Regions from separate parts of the Mesocryomonas lacus genome, predicted to be linked through region 1. Evidence: predicted binding sites of a transcription regulator. Region 1 holds the regulator's gene; the other holds the start of a gene.

What was found. Region 1 encodes PhoB, which activates phosphate uptake and scavenging genes when phosphate is short. Its sites were predicted from a motif close to TGTCATNNANCTGTCAT; they were not measured.
Region 2: phnC (phosphonate ABC transporter ATP-binding protein) is a predicted target of PhoB. The motif match lies at 4,760-4,776, and genes of this name have one in related genera.

The regions. Positions count from the first base shown of each region.
Region 1 covers NZ_JBUZWF020000003.1:723,140-730,495, reverse strand. The annotation lists gene pstA (phosphate ABC transporter permease PstA) at 1-363, shown strand, start outside; gene pstB (phosphate ABC transporter ATP-binding protein PstB) at 381-1,190, shown strand; gene phoU (phosphate signaling complex protein PhoU) at 1,309-2,046, shown strand; gene phoB (phosphate regulon transcriptional regulator PhoB) at 2,057-2,827, shown strand; gene ACZLZQ_RS13130 (alpha/beta fold hydrolase) at 2,857-3,753, opposite strand; gene ACZLZQ_RS13125 (DUF3297 family protein) at 4,096-4,341, shown strand; gene ACZLZQ_RS13120 (Ig-like domain-containing protein) at 4,515-7,356, opposite strand, start outside.
Region 2 covers NZ_JBUZWF020000003.1:373,705-381,060, reverse strand. The annotation lists gene ACZLZQ_RS11610 (carbon-phosphorus lyase complex subunit) at 1-965, shown strand, start outside; gene ACZLZQ_RS11605 (alpha-D-ribose 1-methylphosphonate 5-phosphate C-P-lyase PhnJ) at 1,105-1,992, shown strand; gene ACZLZQ_RS11600 (endonuclease domain-containing protein) at 2,112-2,420, opposite strand; gene phnK (phosphonate C-P lyase system protein PhnK) at 2,615-3,394, shown strand; gene phnL (phosphonate C-P lyase system protein PhnL) at 3,396-4,100, shown strand; gene ACZLZQ_RS11585 (DapH/DapD/GlmU-related protein) at 4,101-4,718, shown strand; gene phnC (phosphonate ABC transporter ATP-binding protein) at 4,945-5,793, shown strand; gene phnD (phosphonate ABC transporter substrate-binding protein) at 5,837-6,829, shown strand; gene phnE (phosphonate ABC transporter, permease protein PhnE) at 7,277-7,356, shown strand, end outside.

The DNA of each region.
Region 1 (7,356 bases):
CCGCCCTCGATCCGCGCCGCGGCCCTCGGCCTTGGCGCCTCCAAGATGCAGATGGTGTTCCAGCACGTCCTGCCGCTGGCCGCTCCCGGCATCCTGACCGGCACGATCATCGGCCTGGCGCACGCCCTCGGCGAGACCGCGCCGCTGCTCCTCATCGGCATGGTGGCCTTCGTCGCCGATGTGCCGTCCTCGCCGCTGGCAGCCTCGACCGCCTTGCCCGTGCAAATCTACATGTGGGCGAACGAGGCGGAACGTGCTTTCGTGGAACGCACGTCCGGCGCCATCATGATCCTGCTTCTTTTCCTGGCTGCAATGAACCTTGCAGCCGTCATCCTTCGGCGGCGCTTCGAGCGTCGCTGGTAGAACGGTGGACAGAAATGATGGAAAATATCCAAGCGACACTCAATAAAGGTCCCGCCGTGCATTCAAACCGTCCGATCAAGATGAAGGGCGAGAACGTCACCGTCCATTACGGTGGCAAGCAGGCGCTGCATGGCGTCAGCCTCGACGTCCAGGATCGCCAGGTCACCGCGCTGATCGGCCCGTCGGGCTGCGGCAAGTCGACCTTCCTGCGCTGCCTCAACCGGATGAACGACACCATCGACCACTGCAAGGTCGGCGGTCTCATCACCCTCGACGGCGAGAACGTCTACAACCCCGCCATCGACGTCGTCGAGCTCCGGGCCCGCGTCGGCATGGTGTTCCAGAAGCCTAACCCGTTCCCGAAGTCGATCTTCGAGAACGTCTCCTACGGCCCGCGCATCCATGGCCTCGCCAAGTCGAAGACCGATCTGGAAGAGATCGTCGTCACCAGCCTGCGCCGCGCCGGCCTCTATGAAGAGGTCAAGGACCGGCTCGACGAGGCCGGCACCGGCCTCTCCGGCGGCCAGCAGCAGCGCCTCTGCATCGCCCGCGCGATCGCCGTGTCGCCCGAGGTCATCCTGATGGACGAGCCCTGCTCGGCCCTCGACCCGATCGCCACCGCCAAGGTGGAGGAGCTGATCGACGAGCTGAAGCAGAACTACACGATCGTCATCGTCACCCATTCGATGCAGCAGGCGGCCCGCGTCAGCCAGGTCACCGCCATGTTCCATCTCGGCAACATCGCCGAGGTCGGCCCGACCGAGAAGATGTTCCAGAACCCGGACGACAAGCGCACGCAGGACTACATCACCGGCCGCTTCGGCTGAACCAGCCGGCCGCGCCCCAAGACGGGCGCGGCCGGCGTATCCAATGATCCGCATCGCCGGCCGCGACCCGAGAGTCCCGCGACGGCGGCTGCGCCCAACGAGAACAGGGAGACGAACCATGGACGAGCACATCGTCACGTCCTACGACGAGGAACTGAAGTTCATCGTCCGGCGCATTTCCGAGATGGGCGGCCAGGCGGAACGCATGGTCGAGCGCTCGGTCGCCGCGCTCATCAACAGCGACTGGGGCCTGGCCCAGTCGGTTGTCGCGGATGACCTGATGCTCGACGCCGCCCAGCGCGAGCTCGACGAACGCGCCATCATGACCATCGCCAAGCGTCAGCCAATGGCGCAGGACCTGCGCGAGATCGTCGGCGCGATCCGCATCTCCAGCGACCTCGAGCGCATCGGCGACCTCGGCAAGAACATCGCCAAGCGCGTCATCGCCGTGCACGAGCACCAGCAGCCGATCAAGCTGGTGCGTGGCATCGAGCATCTCTCCGAGCTCGCCATCGAGCAGCTGAAGGAAGTGCTTGACGCCTATGCCAGCCGCGACCACGTGCGCGCGCAGGCTATCCGCGAGGCGGATGAAGAGATCGACGCGATGTACACGTCGATCTTCCGCGAGTTGCTGACCTACATGATGGAAGATCCGCGCAACATCACCGCCTGCACGCATCTCCTCTTCAGCGCCAAGAACATCGAGCGCATCGGCGACCACGCCACCAACATTGCCGAGACCATCTACTACATCAAGACCGGTGAGCAGATGGAATCCGAGCGACCGAAGAGTGACACCACCCCGTCGATGACCGTCGGCGTGAAGGATTCCGGCCCGTCGACCGGAAACATGTAGGAACAGGCAGATGAACGCGCGCATCGTCGTCGTCGAGGACGAGGAGGCCCTGGGCGTCCTCCTCCGCTACAATCTCGAAGCCGAGGGCTACACCGTCGAGGTCATCGACAATGGAGACGAGGCCGATCTTCGGCTGAAGGAGCAGACGCCCGACCTCATCATCCTCGATTGGATGCTGCCTGGCATTTCCGGCGTCGAGATCTGCCGTCGGGTACGCGGCCGGCCGGCGACGGAACGGCTGCCGATCCTGATGCTCACCGCCCGCGGCGAGGAGAAGCAGCGGATCCAGGGACTGACGACGGGCGCCGACGACTACCTCGTCAAGCCCTTCTCGATGGCCGAGCTGATGGCCCGGGTGCGGAGCCTGCTCTGGCGCTCCAACCCGCAGAAGCTGTCCGACCATCTGACCGCCGGCGACATCAAGCTCGACCGCGCCAACCATCGCGCCTACCGCAACGGCCGCGAGCTGAAGCTCGGACCGACCGAGTTCAAGCTGCTGCAGTTCTTCATGATCTCGCCCGGCCGGGTGTTCTCGCGCGAGCAGCTGCTCGACGGCGTCTGGGGCCGCGACATCTATGTCGACGAGCGCACCGTCGACGTCCACATCGGCCGCCTGCGCAAGGCCATCAACCGCGGCCGCCAGCGCGACCCCGTCCGCACCGTCCGCGGCGCCGGCTACTCCTTCGACGAGCATTTCGCCGCCGTGGTGCCGACGTTGCAGCGTAGCGCCGACGACGAGGGCAAGATGGCGCTGGCCGAGCGTCAGGCAAGCGAGGGCTGACGCCGCAGTTTTAGGGAACGCAGCTCCGCTCACCCTCCGCCGCGAACCGCCGGACCAGCCTTGCCCGGTGACGGGTCCTTGAAATCCTGCAGGACCGTGCCGGCCTCGTCGGCCTGCAGGCTCGCGGCGCTGCCGGGGGCGTCGACGAAGGCGAGCACTGCCTCGGCGTAGCCGACCGGGTCCTCCAGCGGGGCGGAGTGTCCAACATTCGGGAGCAGCAGGAAGTGCGCGCCGGGAATGGCATTGGCGATCATCTCGGTATGCTCTCGGCTGATCGCCTCGTCGTGGTCGCCGATGACGATCATCGTCGGCACGGTGATCGAGGCCAGCTGCGCCAGCGTGAAGTTCGGCTCGTTCGCCCAGAGCGCGAAGATTTCGTCGTCGATGTTGTCGTAATGGCCGAGCGCCGGCAGCGCCTTGCCTTCCGCGATCGCCTTGCGGTTGGCGAGGGCGCCGTCGGGCGTCACGTTGGCGGCCTGGATGAACATCCCCGACAGCCGGTCGGGGTGGTGGATGGCGATGTCGAGGCCGATGATGCCGCCATCGCTCCAGCCGACCAGCGATACTTTCGGCAGCTTCAGGAGATCGAGGAGCTTTAGGTAGTCGCGCGCCATCAGGTGATAGGTGATCGGCTTCTTGTCGCGCGTCGAGCGGCCCTGCCCGCGGCTGTCGGCGACGATAACGAGGTGATGCGCCGAGAGCGTCGCGATCTGCTGCCGCCAGACGTCTCCGCTGGCAAGGCCTCCGGGGATCAGCAGGATCGGCGGCCCCTTGCCGTAGATCTGGTAGAACATCGAGATGCCGTCGACATGCGCAAAGCCTGAATCGCGTGGTTTGACGAGCTTCAGCCGCGCTTCGGCTGTCTGGACCCCACCCACGCTCATCGCCAGTGCCAAGGCGCAGAGCAATCCGACGATCCGTTTCATGGGCGGCTCCATGTCCAAATTTTCCCAATCCTGAGCGCTTGCGCGTTGCAGCACAAGCATTGGAAGCGTCGAAAGATCCGGCTTTCCGTGCCTCCGGCTCGGCGCTGCAGGGTCTTCAGGCAGGCGGACACTCTCCCGTCAAGCACGACTGCGTGAGCGGCTGCCGGGAGCGCGCCAGGGCATGGAGCGCCGAGGCGTATTGCAACAAGTGTTGGCGAAACCCCGCCAAGCTTGTATCTCCGGCGCAACGCATCAAAAGATGAGACGCTGGACATGACCGACACACCCAAGGCCGAGACCTCCGAGACGCCAGCCACCGAGACGGCCGAGCAGGCGGCACCGATGGCCGACATCGCCTTGCCCGACCGCCTTGCGGCCGATCCGTCGAGCCCGTTCCACAATCCTGAACTGCTGGCGATGGGGATCGGCGTCCGGTTCAAGGGCGTCGAGAAGACCAATGTCGAGGAATACTGCGTCAGCGAAGGCTGGATCCGCGTTCCCGCCGGCAATGCGAAGGACCGCCGCGGCAATCCGATGACGCTGAAGCTGAAGGGCCCGGTCGAGGTCTATCTGCGCGGCGAGGACTGAGGGCGCCGGCAAGGCGCTTTCCATCTTGGACTGCCGCACTTTGGGGCGCGGCAATCCGTCGAATGCGGTCCGACAGAGCACCGTGCGTCCCTGAGGGACACACGGTGCTCTGTCTTTTTTGTACTGACAGCATTTTTCCTTAATTGGGTAAGTCCAACCACTTGCGGGATGCTCTAGAAGCGGAGCGCGTTGTAGAGGTCGACAATGCCCTCGCCGATATCGGCAAGCTCGGCTCTCAGCTGCTGCGAGAACAGGGCGGCGCCCGCCGTCGTAGCCTCATCGCCCCGGAGGTTCTCCGTCACCGCCCCGCTGCGCACGTCGATGGTGATGACGCTCTGCGACACGGCCCCGTTCTCGTCCACCGCCTGGACTTTCAACGCGATCGTCTCGAGGCCCGCCGGTGGGTAGCCGAAGACGACGCCCCCGTTCTCAGACGACAGCCAGGCCGGCAGCGCGCGCCCGTCCGCCAGCGTCACCCGCGTTTCATGTCCGATCCGCGCGCCTTCGCGCGTCTCGCTTGCGGCCACCATCACGTAGAGGACGCCCTCGTTGATCGTGGTGTCGACGACGAAGGAGGTGCCGTCCCGTTGCGACAGCAGCTGCCCGATATCGGACCCGCCGAGAAAAGGCGCTGCGCTGAAGCTGTCGAGGCGGCCTCCTGTCTCGCTCCAGTCCGTCTGGGCCCGCACCGTGCGGGCGATCAGCTCGTCCGCCGGCATCCCGGCAAGGCCGTTGAGGTCCTGCATCGCGTCGATCGCGTTGTCGAGCGAGCGCTGCCCGACAGGCCCCGCATCGATGCTGCCAAGGCTGCCGACCGCCACCAGCACCTCGCCGTCGGCATCGACCGAGCGAACCGGCCGACCGATCGTCCTCAATGAAGCGTTCGCGTCCGGTCCGGGCGCGGGGACGTCGATATCGACCGTCACCGGTTCGGTGCGGCCAGGGCGAACGCCGATGGTCGCGCTGCCGGTGACCGTCGCCGTGCCATCGCTGACCGAGAAGCTGAAACTGTCGGAACCGGTATAGGCAGGCGTCGGCACGTAGCTGTAGCGGCCGTCCGGCGAAAGCGTCAGCGTGCCGTTCCGCGGCGCCTGCGTGACGGTGTAGACGAGCGGATCGCCATCGGGATCGAACCCGCCGAGCGTTCCGGTAGTCGGGCCGCCCGCCACCGCGTCGATGCGCAGCGGCGGCAGCATTGGCGCATCGTTGATAGCGGCCACTGCCCCGCCGACGCTGCCGGTGCTGGCAAGGCCGGCTGCGTTGCGGACGGTATAGCTGAAGCCCGCGGGACCGTTGTAGTTCGGCGACGGTGTGAAGCTCAGCGTTCCGTCCGGGTTCAGGGCGACCATGCCCGACGCGATCCGGACCGGCGCGCCGACCGCAATCGGCCGGCCGTCGATCTCGGTGACCGTCAGCCCGGTACCGTCGGGGTCGCGGTCGTTGCCGGTCACGTCAAGCGTCACGGTGCCGTCCTCCGGCACGGTGAAGCTGTCGGCGCCGGTCACCGGCAGGTCCGGCACGTCGGCGACCGAGACGCTGAACGTCTCGATCCGCGTCCCGCCCCGCCCGTCGGAGACCGCGACGGCAAAGCTGTCGCCGCCGTTGAAGTCGGCCGCCGGCGTGTAGGTGAAGGTCCCGTCGGCGTTGACGACGACGCTGCCGTGCGCCGGCGCCGCGGCAAGGGTGAACGTCACCGGATCGCCATCAACGTCGCGTGCCAGGATGGCACCGCTCAGCGGCCGGTCCTCGATCGCCGACAGGCGGGTCGGCGAGGTCACGACCGGTGCATCGTTTACCGCCGCGACCGATACGGTGACGGTGTAGACGACGGCCGTCGTCCCGTCGCTGACCGAATAGGTGAAGCTGTCGGAGCCGTCGAAGTCGGCGTTCGGCGTATAGGTGTAGCTACCATCGGCGCGCACCACCGCACGGCCGTTCGCCGCATCGGCCGCGAGCGCATAGGTCAGCGGCGCGCCTTCGGCGTCCACGGCCACCGGCAGCCGGCCGGTCAGCGGCTCGTCCTCGCGGGTCGCCGCCGAGACGTCGCTGCCCACCGGCGCCTCGTTCGGCCGGGTGACATCGACGACGACCCGCACGGTCGCGGTGCCCCCTTGGCCGTCGTCTAGGGCGACCTCGAAGCGAGCCTGTCCGGAAAAGTTCGGCGCCGGGGTAAAGCTGAAGCGCCCGTCGGGGTCGAGACGGACGGTTCCGCCGGGCGGCTGGGCGACCAGCCTGTAGGTCAGCCCATCGCCGTCGACGTCCCGGCCAAGGATCGCGCCAGACACCGGTTGCCCGACCTTGGTCGTCAGGCTGACATCGCTCGCCGTCGGCAGGTCGTTGCGGGCGTCGAGCAGAATGTCGGCGACGGAACTTGCCGATTGCGCACCGCCGGCGCCGGCATTGCCGCCATCGTTCGTCGTCATCGTCAGCCGCACCGTTCCCGTCGCGTCTTGCGCCGGCTGATAGACCGGCGCGTTCACTCCGGCGAGGAAGCCGTTGATCGACGCGAGCGTGCCGGTCAGCGTCAGGTGCGCCGTTCCCGATCCGCCGACCCGGACGCCGCCAGCGCCCGTCGCGATGAGCGTACCTAGGCTGACGTCGAGCGTGACGCTGATCGGGTTGCTGCCGGCGTCGGCATCCGCGACGGACAGGCCCGTTAGCCGCAGCGGGGTGTCCTCGACGGCATTGAACGTCGCCGGCAGCGTGTTCACCGGGGCGTCGTTCACTGCCGTGACGGCGCCCGAGACGGTGCCGATCGCGCGGCTGGGGCCGTCCGAAACCGTGTAGCTGAAGCGCACTGGCCCGCTATAGCCGGGCGTTGCGGTAAAGGTCAGCCTGCCGTCCGGTTCAAGCGTGACGCTGCCGCCGGTCACCGTGCGCGACTGGCCGGCGACAATGGTAATGCCGTCGATCTCGGTCACCGCCAGCGGATCGCCGTCGGCATCCCTGTCGTTGCCGAGCACCGCGAGAATGGCGGTGCCGTTCTCGGCGACCGTAAAGTCATCGGGGGCCGCC
Region 2 (7,356 bases), 350 kb from region 1:
TCGAGGCGATCTTCCTCCTGCGCGCCTACCGCACCACGCTGCCGCGTTTCGGCAACTCCGTGCCGGTCAATACGGGCAAGATGGCCATCGAGCGCCGGGTCTCGGCAACCTACAAGGACCTGCCGGGCGGGCAGTTGCTGGGGCCGACCTTCGACTACACCCACCGGCTGATCGATCCCGCCATGGCCGGCGACGAACCGGTCGAGACCGGGCTTCGCCGCGCGCTGTCCGGCGACGAGGGTTTTTGCCCACGTGTCACCGACCTTCTCGGCGACGAGGGGTTGATCGAGCCGGACCGACGCGCCGACGCGCCCGCGACCAATGTCAGTCCCGACGCTGGCGCCGGCGAGCACGAGAACGACACCGTTGGTCTTCGCACGACTGAAGACGCCGAGCCCGGCGACCTCACCCGCGAGCCCCTCTCTTTTCCCGCCGGCCGCGACCTCCGGCTGCAGGCACTCGCCCGCGGCGACGAGGGATTTCTCCTCTCGCTCGCCTATTCCACCCAGCGTGGCTTTGCCCGCACCCACCCCTTCGTCGGCGAGATCCGCATCGGCCTCGTCGACGTCGAGGTCGAGATGCCCGAGCTCGGCTTTCCCGTCACCATCGGCCGCGTCCGACTCACCGAATGCCAGATGGTCAACCAGTTCTCCGGCTCGGCCCAGGAGCCGCCGCAGTTCACGCGCGGCTACGGCCTGGTGTTCGGCCAGTCCGAGCGCAAGGCGATGGCGATGAGCCTCGTCGACCGCGCGCTGAGGGCCGACGAGTTCGGCGAGGAGCGCGTCGCTGTGGCGCAGGACGAGGAGTTCGTCATCGCCCATTCCGACAACGTCGCCGCCACCGGCTTCGTCGAGCACCTGAAGCTGCCGCACTACGTCGACTTCCAAGCCGAACTCGACCTCGTCCGCCGCCTGCGCGCCGAGCACACGGCGTCGGTGGTCGAGCTGAAGGACGCGGCGGAATGAGGCCCGCTTTAGTGCCCGCCGCGCCGCAAGAAATACCAGGCGGCGGCAAGGCCGATCAGGATCACCGTCAGCTCGCCGAGCACGATCCAGCCGCTCATTCCCGCTTCCTCCCCGACGCCTCCCAGCAAGGTCCGGCATCATGACCGCAGCCCTTCCCGTCTACAACTTTGCCTATCTCGACGAGCAGACGAAGCGGATGATCCGCCGGGCGATCCTGAAGGCGATCGCCATTCCCGGCTACCAGGTGCCGTTCGCCAGCCGCGAGATGCCGATGCCCTATGGCTGGGGCACCGGCGGCGTGCAGGTGACGGCGGCAATCCTCGGGCCGGACGACGTCCTGAAGGTCATCGACCAGGGCGCCGACGACACCACCAATGCCGTCTCGATCCGCGCCTTCTTCCAGAAGACCGCGGGCGTCGCCACCACGACGAAGACCGCGGAGGCGACGATCATCCAGACCCGGCACCGTGTCCCCGAGACCGCGCTGACGGAGAACCAGACACTCGTCTACCAGGTGCCGATCCCCGAGCCGCTGCGCTTCCTCGAGCCGCGCGAGACCGAGACGCGGGTGATGCACGCCCTTGAGGAATACGGCCTGATGCACGTCAAGCTCTACGAGGACATCGCCCGGCACGGTCACATCGCCACCACCTACGCCTACCCCGTCAAGGTCGAGGACCGCTACGTCATGGACCCCTCGCCGATCCCAAAATTCGACAACCCGAAGCTCCACCGCTCAGCCGCCCTGCAGCTCTTCGGCGCCGGCCGCGAGAAGCGGATCTACGCTCTGCCGCCCTTCACCGACGTCGTCAGCCTCGACTTCGAGGACCACCCTTTCGAGATCCAGCATTTTGCCAAACCCTGCGCGCTCTGCGGCGGCACCGGCGCCTATCTCGACGAGGTCATCACCGACGACCGCGGCGGGCGCATGTTCGTCTGCTCCGATACCGACCATTGCGAGACGCGCCGGGCCGAGGGGCACGTCGGCGACGGCGGGCCGAAGGGCTACGAGGAGGCGGCGGAATGAGGGCCGGATCGGTAAAGCCCGGCGCCCGCAACCGCCGATCTCCCCCCTTGAGGGGGAGATGTCCGGCAGGGCAGAGGGGGGTGAGTGCCGCATCCCCGCCGACGGGTTGGGTTACATCTTCACCGATCCTCCGCCTCGATCACTGCCAGGATGTGCCGGCAGACTCCCTCGATATCCTGCAGGACGTCGTCGTTCCAGAACCGAACAACCGTCCAGCTGGCCATCTCGAACCTCGCCGTGCGCGCGGCGTCGCGCACCACAATGGCCTCCCCTCCATGCTGCACGCCGTCGATTTCCACGATGAGGCGATGCGCGGGACAAGCGAAATCGACGATATGGCCCGCGATCGGCACCTGTCGGCGAAAGCCGAGGTTCATCAGGCGATGGGCGCGGACGGCCGTCCAGAAGCGCAGTTCGGCCTCGGTCATGGCGTGGCGCATCGTCTTGGCATGGGCACGGTGCTTCGTCGGAACGAGATGATGCGCCATGTCCCTCGCCCTGCCCGTGGGTCCGGCACCGAGCTTACACAGGTTCCCGCTGCGATCACCCCCCTCTGCCTGCCGGCATCTCCCCCTCAAGGGGGGAGATCGGCGGTGTCTTCAGCGCCGCGAAGGAGTTCCGTATGAGCGACGACACCCCCATCCTCGACGTCCGCGGCGTCACCAAGCGCTATGGCGGCAGGATCGGCTGCGAGGACGTCTCGTTCCAGGTCCATCCCGGCGAGGTGCTGGCGATCGTCGGCGAGAGCGGGTCGGGCAAGACCACGCTGCTCAACTGTATCTCCGCCCGCCTGCCGCGCACCTCGGGCGAAGTGCTCTACCGCATGCGCGACGGCGAGACGCGGGACCTCGAGGACCTCAGCGAGGCCGAGCGGCGATTCCTTGCCCGCACCGATTGGGGTTTTGTCCACCAGAACCCGGCGGATGGCCTGCGGATGCGCGTCTCGGCCGGCGCTAATGTCGGCGAGCGGTTGATGGCGGTCGGCGAGCGGCACTACGGCAACATCCGCGCGACGGCGACGGACTGGCTCGGCCGCGTCGAAATCGCCGGCGACCGGATCGACGACCAGCCGGTCGCCTTCTCCGGCGGCATGCGCCAGCGGCTGCAGATCGCCCGCAACCTCGTCACCCGCCCCCGCCTCGTGTTCATGGACGAGCCGACGGGTGGCCTCGACGTCTCGGTCCAGGCGCGCCTCCTGGATCTTCTTCGCCAGCTGGTCTTAGAGCTCGGCCTGTCGGTGGTGATCGTCACGCACGACCTCGCGGTCGCCCGCCTGCTGTCGCAGCGGATGATCGTGATGAAGGACGGCCACGTCATCGAGACCGGCCTCACCGACCGCGTCCTCGACGACCCGCAGCATCCCTATACCCAGCTGCTCGTCGCCTCGATCCCGGAGAGCTAGAATGTCCGCTCAGCCTATTCTCGTCGTCGAGAACGTCGCGAAATCCTTCACCGTGCACTTGCGCGGCGGCATCCGCTTGCCGGTGGTGGAGAACGTCTCCTTCCAGCTTGCACCCGGCGAATGCGCGGTGCTCGGCGGGCCGTCCGGGGTCGGCAAGTCGTCGATCCTGCGCATGGTCTACGGCAATTATGCCGTCGACGCCGGTCGCATCCTCGTCGGCGAGGCGGGCGAAGACCTTGCCGCCGGCGACCCGCGCCTCGTGATGCGGCTGCGGCGCGAGCGCATCGGCTATGTCAGCCAGTTCCTGCGCGCCGTGCCGCGGGTGCCGGCCGTCGACGTCGTCGCCGAGCCGCTGTTTGCGCGCGGCGTCAACGCGGAAGAGGCCCGCACCCGCGCGGCCGACCTGCTTCGCCGGTTGAACCTCCCCCGGGCCCTCTTCGACCTGCCGCCGGCGACTTTCTCGGGCGGCGAGAAGCAGCGGGTGAACATCGCCCGCGGCTTCATCACCGACCATCCGATCCTCCTCCTCGACGAGCCCACCGCCTCGCTCGACGGCGTCAACCGCGACACGGTGGCGGCGATGATCGAGGAGAAACTCGGCCTCGGCACCGCCATCCTCGGCATCTTCCACGACGAGGTGGTGCGGGCTCGGGTGGCGACGCGGGTCATCGACGTCACCGGTTTCTCCGCCCGAAAGGCCGCCTGAATGCCCCGCCTCTCCGAACACGTCCCGCTGATCCACGAGACCGCCATCGTCGAGACCACGCGCCTCGGCCGCTATGTCGAGGTCGACGAACGCTGCCGCGTCGCCGAGTCCGAGATCGGCGACTATTCCTACATGATGCGCGACTGCGGGGTCTGGGGCACCACGATCGGCAAGTTCGTCAACATCGCCGCGAGCGCCCGTCTGAACGCCACCAACCATCCGGTCGAGCGCGCGACCTTGCACCATTTCACCTACCGCGCGAACGACTATTTCGACGACGCCGAGGAGGAATTGCCGTTCTTCGCCGCCCGCCGAGCCCGCCGCGTGACCATCGGCCACGACGTCTGGATCGGGCACGGCGTCACGGTTCTGCCGGGCGTTTCCATCGGCAATGGCGCGGTGGTCGGCGCCGGGGCCGTCGTGTCGAAAGACGTCGCGCCCTACACCATCGTCGGCGGCGTTCCGGCGAAGAAAATTCGCGATCGCTTCGCCCCGGGCACCGGCGAACGCATGGACAAGCTCGCCTGGTGGGACTGGCCGCACGACCGTCTTCGGACCTGTCTCGACGATTTCCGGACCCTTGGCGCCGAAGCCTTTCTCAACCGCCACGAGCACTGATTCAGAAGGGCCTGGAACCCTTGCGGCGCAGGGCTTTCGGGCGTCACTGAACGGTCACCCTGGCGTCACGCGCAGTACATCGAAGGAGGCTAGGCCTAGCGGCAAGACAGCCGGAAGAGACCGGCGAAACGGCCAGACAGCGGATGAATTCGGACGGCGTTTCCGACCGGTTCGTCACCCGTGACGGGAGCGCAGTCCGGCCTGGTTTTCGCAAAAGGGACACCGCATGAACGCGATCCGCGTCAGCACACTCTCCAAGCGCTTCGGCAAGAAGCAGGCGCTGAAGAGCATCGATATCGAAATCTCAGCCGGCGAGATGGTGGCGCTGATCGGCGCCTCCGGCTCCGGCAAGTCGACCTTGATGCGGATCATCGCCGGGCTGGAATTTTGCGACAGCGACGGCGGCAAGATCGAGATCCTCGGCCGCACGCTGCAGCAAGGCGGCAAGCTCGATCCCAAGGCGCGGGAAATGCGACGAGAGATCGGCGTGATCTTCCAGCAGTTCAACCTCGTCGGCCGCCTGCCCGTGCTGACCAACGTCCTCACCGGCCTGCTCGGCCGCATTCCGCGCTGGCGGGGCACGCTCGGCCTGTTCAGCAAGGCGGAAAAGCTTCTCGCCCGCGATGCCCTCGGGCGCGTCGGCATTCCGGAAGTCGCCTGGCAGCGCGCCTCCACCCTTTCCGGTGGCCAGCAGCAGCGCGCCGCGATTGCCCGCACCTTGGTGCAGAAGTCGAAGATCCTCCTTGCCGACGAGCCGATCGCCTCGCTCGACCCGTCCTCCGCCCGCCGCGTGATGGACGTGATCGCCGACATCAACCGGACCGACAAGATCACCGCCGTCGTCTCGCTGCACCAGGTCGAATACGCCCGCCGCTACTGCCCGCGCACCATCGCGCTCCGGGACGGCATCGTGGTGTTCGACGGGCCCTCGCTGGCGCTGACCAACGATTTCCTGCGCGAGCTCTACGGCACCTCGTCGGAAGAGCTGATCCTGCCCGATGCGGCCGAGCCGCCACGCGAGCTGCGCCCGACCCAGGACCTCACCGCGGCCTTGCGCGCGCTCGCCTCGGCCTGACCCTTTCCACGCAGACCCAACCCGACCCACCCAGGAGCTTTCGATGAACCTCTTCGCCAAGGGCCTCGCCGCCCTCTCGCTGGCCGCCGTCTTCGCAACGCCGGTGATCGCCGAGCCGATCAATTTCGGCATCATCTCGACCGAGTCCCAGTCGAACCTCCGCCCGCTCTGGGAGCCCTTCCTCGCCGACATGGCCAAGGAGACCGGCCTCGAGATCAAGCCCTTCTTCGCCTCCGACTATGCCGGCGTCATCGAGGGCATGCGCTTCAACAAGGTGCAGGTCGCCTGGTACGGCAACAAGGCCGCGATGGAGGCGGTCGACCGCTCCGACGGCGAGGTCTTCGTGCAGACCGTCGCCGCGAACGGCGAAGCCGGCTATTACGGTCTCATCCTCGCCCCGGCCGACAGCAAGCTGAACTCTGTCGACGACCTCCTGACCTGCGACAAGTCGATGAATTTTGGCATCGGCGACCCGAACTCGACCTCGGGCTACCTCGTGCCGATGACCTTCATCTTCGCGGCCAAGGGCATTGACCCGAAGAACTGTTTCAAGAACGTCACCAACGCCAACCACGAGACCAATGCGATGGCCGTCGCCAACAAGCAAGTCGACGCCGCCGCCAACAACACCGAGAACCTCGCCAAGATCGAGATGAACCGTCCGGACGATTTCAAGAAGATCAAGGTGATCTGGAAGTCGCCGCTGATCGCCTCCGATCCGATCGTCTGGCGCAAGGACCTGTCCGCTGAGACCAAGGAGAAGCTGAAGACCTTCTTCCTCGACTACGGCACCGAGCGCTCGAAGGGCGATGCGACCGCGGAGAAGAAGACCCTCGAGGGCCTGCAGTGGGCGCCGTTCCGCGCTTCGACCGACGCCCAGCTGCTGCCGATCCGCGTGATGGAGTTCACCAAGAAGATCGCCGGCATCGAAGCCGACACGACGCTCGCCGCCGACGCCAAGAAGGCGCAGATCGACGAACTGACCGCTAAGAAGGCCAAGGTCGAGGCCGAGATCGCCAAGAACCCGCAAAGCTGAGGCTGGGTTTTTGAAACGGCACGCGGCCGGCGACGGCCGCGTGCACTGCTGCCGCCGTAGGGGACGCGCACCACGTCCCGCCAGGCGCAACGGCCACGCTGCTTCTTCTCCCCTCCGGGGAGAAGGTCGCGGCAGCGGGATGAGGGGCGTTTCGAGGCGAAGATAGTGCGTTGCGCGCTGATACGGCGCGTCTCATGAGAACGTCCGTCAACTTTTCAGAACGTCGCCCACCCTTTCAGATCGTCATCCCGGACTTGATCCGGGATCCATTCCTCTCCGCGTCAACCCCACTCCGGTGCGGAAGGGAATGTCCACCGTCCTCGACGGGGACGGCGATTTGGAATGGATCCCGGGTCAAGCCCGGGATGACGAAGCACCTAGTTCCCGCTCGTCGCGTCCGCCTGACTTACGCAAGCCCCCTCGCCATCACCGCCAGGAACCACCGCCATGTCCGACGCCGCCCACACCGCCCCCGCCAAGCCGATGATCGAGCGGAACTGGTCCGAGGCCGCCTGGGGCTACGTGAT